Allochromatium vinosum DSM 180: one gene and its partner. The protein of the gene in region 1 interacts with the protein of each later gene in a pairwise test. Links are inferred from orthologs where the notes say so. Each region holds a gene or a part of one and is shown on either strand. Other genes may lie near its edges.

Region 1 (3,010 bases):
CTCCGTCTTTCTATATCAGAATGTTCATCGATCGATGGCACCCGATTGTACGGGAGCCGGTCCGATCACGGCAAACGCGCCCGCAGACGCTCCAGATCCACGCGCGCGATCTCGCAGCGCAGTTTCCAGCCGCCCGAGTCGAGCGGGCGATCCTCGATCACACGCGCGTGCTGGTAGAGCCAGGCGCGTCGACGGCCATCGGTGGCGTCCAGATCGAAGGTCTCGATCAGTCGTTCACCGCCGGTCAGTTCGATCAGCGCCTGACGCAGCAGATCCAGTCCCTCGCCCGTGCGCGCCGAGACCCAGACCCGTACCGGGCGTCCCTCGGCGTCGCGCTCCAGACGGGCCGTCTCGCCCTCCAGCCGGTCGATCTTGTTGAAGACCTCCAGCCGAGGCCGCTCATGGCTGCCGATCTCGGCGAGCACGGTCTCGACATCGGCCATCAGGCGCGGTCGATTGGCCGCCGCCGCGTCGATCACGTGCAGCAGCAGGCTGGCGCCGCGCGTCTCCTCCAGCGTCGAGCGGAAAGCGGCAACCAGCTCGTGCGGCAACCGGCTGACAAAACCCACGGTGTCGGCCAGCAGGACATGACCGCCGCTGGGCAGATCCAGCCGCCGCAGGGTCGGATCCAGGGTCGCGAACAGTTGATCGGCTTCCAGCACGCCCGCTTCCGTCAGCCCATTGAATAGGGTCGACTTGCCGGCATTGGTATAGCCGACCAGCGAGACCACCGGCAACTCGGCCTTGGCGCGCGCCTTGCGCCCCTGGGCGCGCTGGCCCTCGATGCGCTGGAGCCGGCGCTCCAGCATGGCCACGCGCGTGGCCAGCAGACGGCGGTCGGTTTCCAGCTGCGTCTCGCCCGGACCGCGCAGACCGATGCCGCCCTTCTGGCGTTCCAGGTGAGTCCAGCCGCGCACCAGCCGGGTCGAGAGATGCTTGAGCTGGGCCAGTTCGACCTGGAGCTTGCCCTCGAAGGAGCGCGCGCGCTGGGCGAAGATGTCGAGGATCAACCCGGAACGGTCGATCACCCGGCATTGCAGCAGACGTTCCAGGTTGCGCTCCTGAGCCGGGCTGAGCGGATGATTGAAGATGACCAGCTCGGACTCGGTCGCCGCCACCAGCGCCCTGAGTTCCTCGGCCTTACCCGAGCCGATGAACAGGCGCGAGTCGGGCGTGGCGCGCGAGCCGCCGATGCTCCCCACCACCTCGGCGCCGGCGGCCTGAGCGAGCAGCACGAATTCCTCGCGCTCGTCGGCCTCGCTCGCCGGTCCGCGCCCGATGTCGAGATCGACCAGCACCGCCCGTTCGCCGGCCTTGGGCCGCTCGAAGACGAGCGACGGGCCGACGGCGACAGGCCGAGCCTCGACGGACGGAACCGCTACGGGTGTATCGTTCAATGCGCCTCCGGCTCAGCGCCGTCGGTGTCGCTCGTCGGCAGCCGGACGTTGCGCGCCGGGACCACGGTCGAGATGGCGTGCTTGTAGATCATCTGGCTGACGTTGTTCTTGAGCAGCACCACGAACTGGTCGAACGACTCGATCTGGCCCTGAAGCTTGATGCCGTTGACCAGGAAGATGGAGACTGGAACGCGCTCCTTCCGTAGAGCGTTGAGAAAGGGATCTTGAAGACTCTGTCCCTTGGACATGAGGTTGGCTCCTTGTTGTTTTGGATGAAGCAGGTGTGCCCGGCTGAAAACCGCCTCGACCTCGGGTCGCGAGGTCGGGCCGAATGCGGAGGGGTGGCAGCCGGGACGAACCACCGCTCCGCGCAAGACTCTCCAGTGAATGCATCAGGTGTCGTTCAGGCGGCCATCAAACGGCGAACCTGTGGACTGTCCCTCGTCCTTGAGTGTGGACGCGATGAGCCTGAGTGCGGTCGTCAACGGATCAGGTTCATCGTCGAGCCAGTGACAGTCCGGCTCGGCACGCAGCCAGGTCATCTGCCGCTTGGCGAGTTGACGGGTGGCGATGATGCCGCGTTGCACCATGTCTTCCCAAGTGCTTTCGCCGAGCAGATAGTTCAAGACCTGCCGGTAGCCGACGCAGCGCATCGAAGGCAGATCCGGCGTCAGATCGCCGCGCGCCCAGAGCCGAGAGACCTCGTCGACCAAGCCAAGTTCCAGCATGACGCGAAAACGGTGCTCGATGCGTGCGTGCAGGATGGCACGGTCGCCCGGCGCGCGTACAAGTTTCAGCAGCCTGAATGGCAGGGCTGTGTGTTCGGCGTCGCGAATCAGGTCACTCATCGCACGTCCGCTGAGCGCCTGGACTTCCAGCGCACGCTGAATGCGCTGGGGGTCGTTGGGATGGATGCGCCTGGCGGCGTCCGGGTCGAGTTCGGCCAGACGCGCGTGCATGGCAGCCCAGCCGAGGCGCTCGGCTTCCGCTTCCAGTTCGGCGCGCACCTCGGCATCGGCGCTCGGCAGCCGTGCCAATCCCTGTTGCAGGGCACGGAAATAGAGCATGGTGCCGCCGACCAGGAGCGGAATGCGTCCGCGTGCGCTGATCTCGGTCATGGCGGCGAGAGCGTCTTCGCGAAAGCGCGCGGTCGAATAGGACTCGGTCGGGTCGAGGATGTCGATGAGGCGATGCGGGGCGCGCGCCAGGATCTCGGGGTCGGGCTTGGCGGTGCCGATGTCCAGACCGCGATAGATCATGGCCGAGTCGACGCTGATGATCTCGCACGGCAGACGCTCGGCCAGTCGGATGGCCAGATCGGTCTTGCCCGAGGCGGTCGGCCCCATGAGCAGGATCGCCCAGGGGCGGGTGTCGAGTGTCGGGTCGGTCAAGGTCTAGCGTCCACGCAGAAAGAGTCGGTCGAGATCGGCATGCGAGAGCCGAACCCAGGTCGGACGGCCGTGATTGCACTGGTCGATGCGTTCGGTGCGCTCCATGTCGCGCAGCAGGGCGTTCATCTCGTCGAGCGTCAGGCGGCGGTTGGCGCGCACCGAGCCATGACAGGCCAGGGTCGCCAGGACGCTGTCGATGGCCTCTTCAAGGCGGGTGCTCTC
Region 2 (5,215 bases), 710 kb from region 1 along the record:
GCGCGTGGTCTCGGCGCACGATCTCGGGATCGCCAAGGAGTCGCCCGCGTTCTGGCCGGCGTTCCAGGCGATCGAGCCGTTCGACCCCGAGCGCTCGCTCTTCGTCGACGACAACCTGGATGTCCTGCGCACGGCGCGTGCGTATGGCTTTCGCCGACTGCTGGCCGTGCTGGCGCCCGACTCCAGGCAACCGCCGCGCCAAACCGACGAGTTTCCAGCGATCAGTGACTTCTCGGCGCTGTTGCCTGGACTCGCCGCAGCGGCTCAGTCCACGGTCTCGGGCGCTTGATCCGAAACCGTCTCCGTTTCAGCCTGGACGCCACGCCCTTCCCCGGTCGGTTTGCGCCGCCGCCGACGCCGCTTGGCGGATCGGGCTTCGGCGGTTTCCGAGTCGGTCTTGGGCGCTGAGGCCGCCACGACCGGTTCGGCGTTCGGACCTGCGCTGACCGGACGCGGCGCCTCGGCGGATCTGGCCTTGGCCGGCGCCTTCTCGGCCGGCTCGCGCGGCTTGACCGGCGGACTGGTCAGGGCCGCCGGTTCGAGTTGACCGCGCGCACGCTTGATCCGGCGGATGATCGGCATGTCCGGGATCTCCAGCTCCGGCCCGGTGCGCTCCGGCCACTCGTCGACGAGCTGGTCGAGGAAGCTCTCGTCGAGCGTCTTGAAGCGGGTCGGCGGGCTGGTGTCCGGACGCTCCTGACGCGGGCGCGCGACCGGCTCGGACTGGACGGCCGGAACAGCGGGCGTCTCCTGCATGGCCGCGACGGTCTCGCGCGCCGGACTCGAAGCCGGGGTCTCGACCGTGGCGGATACTTCGATCGCACTGGCCGACATCTCTGAGCGCGGCGCCGGACGCTCACGCCCCGGCCGCCGATCACGCCCGCTCGCCCCGTCGCGCTCCGACGAGCGACCTTGCACACCACGCCCCTCACCGCGCTCGCGTCCGCCACGCTTGTCGCGTCCATCGCGCCGTTCCTCACGATCGGCGCGATCCGGCCGGATGCGGCTGCGCGGATCGACCTCGGCGAGCAGCGCCGGATCGACCGGCTCGACCGGCACCTTGATCCCGATGTACTGCTCGATGTCGAGCAGACAGAAGGCATAGGTCTCGCAGACGAAGCTGACCGCGTCCCCCGCCGCCCCGGCGCGCGCCGTGCGTCCGATGCGGTGCACATAGTCCTCGGGGTCTTCGGGCAGGTCGTAGTTGACCACATGGGTCACATCCGGGATGTGCAGACCGCGCGCGGCCACATCGGTGCCGACCAGCACCGGCAAGGTGCCGTTGGTGAAGTCGCGCAACAGCTTCAACCGCTTGGGCTGGGGCACATCGCCCGAGAGCACGGCAGTGTCGATGCCGTTGCCCTGGAGATAGCCCCAGACGCGATCGGCCTCGCGCTTGGTGTTGACGAAGACGATGATGCGCCCGTCCGGCCAGCCGCGGATCAGCCCCAGCAGCAACGGGATCTTCTCTTCGTTAGCCGTCATGTAGCAGACCTGACGCACCCGGTCGGCCGTCACCTGCTCGGTCTCGATCTTGACCAGACGCGGATGGTTCATGTGCTCATAGGCCAGCTCCGTGACCCGATAGGAGAGCGTCGCCGAGAACAGCATCCCCAGCCGCTGTTCGACCGGCGGCATCTGGCGGAACAGATAGCGGATGTCCTTGATGAAACCGAGATCGAACATGCGATCGGCCTCGTCGAGCACCACCACCTCGATGCGCTTGAGGTCGAAGACATGCTGCTTGTAGTAGTCGATCAGGCGTCCGGGCGTACCGATCAGGATGTCGACCCCGGCGGCCAGCTCGTCGCGCTGCTGCTGATAGCCGGTGCCGCCATAGACCACGGTCGAACGCAAGCCCGTATGCTTGGCCAGCGCCAGCGTGTCCTTGTGGATCTGCACCGCCAACTCGCGCGTCGGCGCCAGCACCAGCGCCCGTGGGCCACGGCGACGCCGGGCGGGCGCGGGCGCGGACTCAGGTTCGGACTCGGCTTCCAGCGCGTTCGCCGGATCGAGCGATTCGGTTTCCGGCGAGCCGTCCGCCGAGACGGGCGTCTCAGGCGCCGCCGCCGATTCAGGCATGGCTTCAGGCGGCTCATGCAGCAGACGCTGCATCAGCGCCACCAGGAAGGCCGCTGTCTTGCCGGTGCCGGTCTGGGCCTGTCCGGCGATGTCATGGCCCTGGAGGGCGATCGGCAGGGTCTCGGCCTGGATGGGCGTGCATTGGGTGAAGCCGGCCTCGGCGAGACCGGCAAGGATCCGGGGATCGAGCGCGAGACTGTCGAAGCGGGTCGAGGTCAGATGTGTGTCGGTCATTGAAGCTATCGGTGAACGTCCGGGTTGGCCTGCTGAGCGGTTTCGAAGCCTCGCGGACGGCAAGGCTTGCAAATTACCTTCGCTTTGGATCAAATAGCATCTTACTCAAGGGCCGATACCAACGCCAATTCACAGGCCCCCATCCTCGTTGCAGATCCACGCGCGACGCCGCTCCGGCGAGCCTTCACGCCCTTCGCCAATCCATCCACGTCAATATAAATACAATGGGAGACGACTTCAGTGAGCGATAGCATCGTCCATGTGACCGATGACTCTTTCGAAGAAGAGGTTCTGAAATCCCCCGATCCGGTGCTGGTCGACTACTGGGCCGACTGGTGCGGACCCTGCAAGATGATCGCTCCCGTGCTCGACGAGATCGCCGACGAATACGCCGGACGGGTCAAGATCGCCAAGCTCAACATCGACGAGAACCCCAACACCCCGCCCCGCTACGGCATCCGCGGCATCCCGACCCTGATGCTCTTCCGCGGCGGCGAAGTCGAGGCCACCAAGGTCGGCGCCGTCTCCAAGTCCCAGCTGACGGCCTTCATCGACAGCAATCTCTGAGCCGCGCGCTCGATCGAGACCCCAGGCGCGACCCCCGCGCCATCGAGGACACTCAATCCAGGAACCGAATCCACGCGGGGCGTCCATCCGGACGCCCTCATCATCCAGCCGGCCCGCCGCCCTCGCCGCACGCCCCAACGACATCGCCTCCACAGCGAGGCACGGCCGCCAACCCTGACATCCGTCCTGACGAACACAACCGTGATGAATCTAACTGAACTCAAGAAGATGCCGGTGCCCAACCTGGTGGCTCTGGCGCAATCCATGGACATCGAAGGCGTCGGCCGCTCGCGCAAGCAGGATCTGATCTTCGCCATCCTCAAGGCTCAGGCCAAGAAGGGCGAGGACATCTACGGCGACGGCGTGCTGGAGATCCTCTCGGATGGGTTCGGTTTCCTGCGCTCGGCCGATGCCTCCTATCTGGCCGGGCCGGACGACATCTATGTCTCGCCGAGTCAGATCCGGCGCTTCGCGCTGCGCACCGGCGATACCATCTCGGGCAAGATCCGTCCGCCCAAGGACGGCGAGCGCTATTTTGCGCTGCTCAAGGTCAACGACATCAACTTCGACCGCCCCGAGAACGCCAAGTCGAAGATCCTGTTCGAGAACTTCACGCCGCTGTTCGCCCAGAAGCGGCTGACGCTGGAGATCGGCAACGGCAGCACCGAGGACATCACGGCCCGTACCATCGATCTGGTCGCGCCCATCGGCAAAGGGCAGCGCGGGCTGATCGTCTCGCCGCCCAAGGCCGGTAAGACCATGATGCTCCAGAACATCGCCCAGTCCATCGGCCACAATCATCCCGACTGCTATCTGATCGTGCTCCTGATCGACGAGCGTCCCGAGGAAGTGACCGAGATGGCGCGCTCGGTGCGCGGCGAGGTCATCTCCTCGACCTTCGACGAGCCGGCCACCCGTCACGTCCAGGTCGCCGAGATGGTGATCGAGAAGGCCAAGCGGCTGGTCGAGCACAAGCGCGACGTGGTCATCCTGCTCGACTCCATCACCCGTCTGGCGCGTGCCTACAACACGGTCGTGCCCTCCTCCGGCAAGGTGCTCACCGGCGGTGTCGACGCCAACGCCCTGCAACGGCCCAAGCGCTTCTTCGGCGCGGCGCGCAACGTCGAGGAAGGCGGCTCGCTGACCATTCTGGCCACCGCCCTGGTCGACACCGGCTCGCGCATGGACGACGTGATCTACGAGGAGTTCAAGGGCACCGGCAACATGGAGATCCACATGGATCGGCGTATCGCCGAGAAGCGCATCTTCCCCGCGATCAACATCAACCGCTCGGGCACCCGGCGCGAGGAACTGCTTATGGGGCAGGCCGAGCTGCAAAAGATGTGGATTCTGCGCAAGATCCTGCACCCGATGGACGAGCTGGCCGCGATGGAATTCCTGCACGACAAGCTCAAGGCAACCAAGACCAACGATGAGTTCTTCTCGTCGATGAAGGGCTGACCGGACCTCGGCCGTGCTCCGGACCCGACGCGCGCGCCGTCTCTCTCTAACGAGCGGCGATCCGCGTGGCGGTGGCTGGAGCAACGGTCCGATCCGGTACAATGCCCACCGGCGCGGCCAGGATGCGGTTGCGCCCGGAGTCCTTGGCCATGTAGAGCCGGCGATCGGCGACGTCCAGAAAGGCATCGAGGCTCTCACCGCAATGCTGGGCCACGCCACCGCTGATGGTGGCGGCGAGGCCTTCCACGGACCAGCTGATCTGGGCGACCGAGGCCCGGATGCGCTCGGCGACCTCGGTGGCCTCGGTCAGATCGGCATGCGGCAGGATCACCAGAAACTCCTCACCACCATGGCGCCCGGCCACGTCGACCTCCCGGATACAGGATTTGAGCGTACCGCTGACGCACACCAGCACGTCGTCACCCACGCCATGTCCGAAGGTGTCGTTGATGCGCTTGAAGAGATCCAGATCGAAGAGGATGACCGCAAGCGGGTGCTTGTAGCGATTGGCCAGATCGATCTCGTGGGCGAGACGCTGATAGAGATAGCGCCTGTTGTAGAGTCCGGTCAGCGGATCGGTGAAGGAGGCGGCACGCAACTCGTCCTGGATCGCCTTCAGCTCGCTGATATCGGCCAGACCGATGAGCCGGCTCGGAATGCCCGAGAAATTCATCGGAGTCGAGGACACCAGGGCCCAGTGTTTCCGGTCCTGCTCCAGTCCGTCGAAACGCACCTCGCGCGTCTCGCCGTCCCGGCTCGGTAGCGCCACACTGGCCAAGTCACGCCAGGCCGCACTGTCGAGGGCGCCATCGGGCGTCTCGCGCAACTCCAGATAGCGCTTGGCGGCGACATTGGCGCGGTGCGGTCGCGA

Evidence for each region. Proteins that work in one complex are often made in the same cells at the same time.
Region 2: the proteins of hfq (region 1) and rho interact in binary tests that used the Escherichia coli proteins (3 or more experiments, as listed by UniProt). The link is inferred for Allochromatium vinosum DSM 180 from one-to-one orthologs.

Annotation. Positions count from the first base shown.
Region 1 is NC_013851.1:1,412,561-1,415,570, reverse strand. The notes cover bases 20-3,010. They hold hfq (RNA chaperone Hfq), read right to left. Parts: upstream 1,646-3,010; coding sequence 1,394-1,645; downstream 20-1,393. Other genes in these bases: mutL (DNA mismatch repair endonuclease MutL), read right to left, coding at 2,792-3,010; miaA (tRNA (adenosine(37)-N6)-dimethylallyltransferase MiaA), read right to left, coding at 1,790-2,743; hflX (ribosome rescue GTPase HflX), read right to left, coding at 66-1,397. UniProt on the Escherichia coli protein: RNA chaperone that binds small regulatory RNA (sRNAs) and mRNAs to facilitate mRNA translational regulation in response to envelope stress, environmental stress and changes in metabolite concentrations.
Region 2 is NC_013851.1:700,495-705,709, reverse strand. What follows is about bases 2,405-5,215. They hold rho (transcription termination factor Rho), read left to right. Parts: upstream 2,405-3,087; coding sequence 3,088-4,344; downstream 4,345-5,215. Other genes in these bases: ALVIN_RS02990 (GGDEF domain-containing protein), read right to left, coding at 4,391-5,215; trxA (thioredoxin TrxA), read left to right, coding at 2,557-2,883. Outside these bases: yrfG (GMP/IMP nucleotidase), read left to right, coding at 1-289; ALVIN_RS16920 (DEAD/DEAH box helicase), read right to left, coding at 265-2,316. UniProt on the Escherichia coli protein: Facilitates transcription termination by a mechanism that involves Rho binding to the nascent RNA, activation of Rho's RNA-dependent ATPase activity, and release of the mRNA from the DNA template.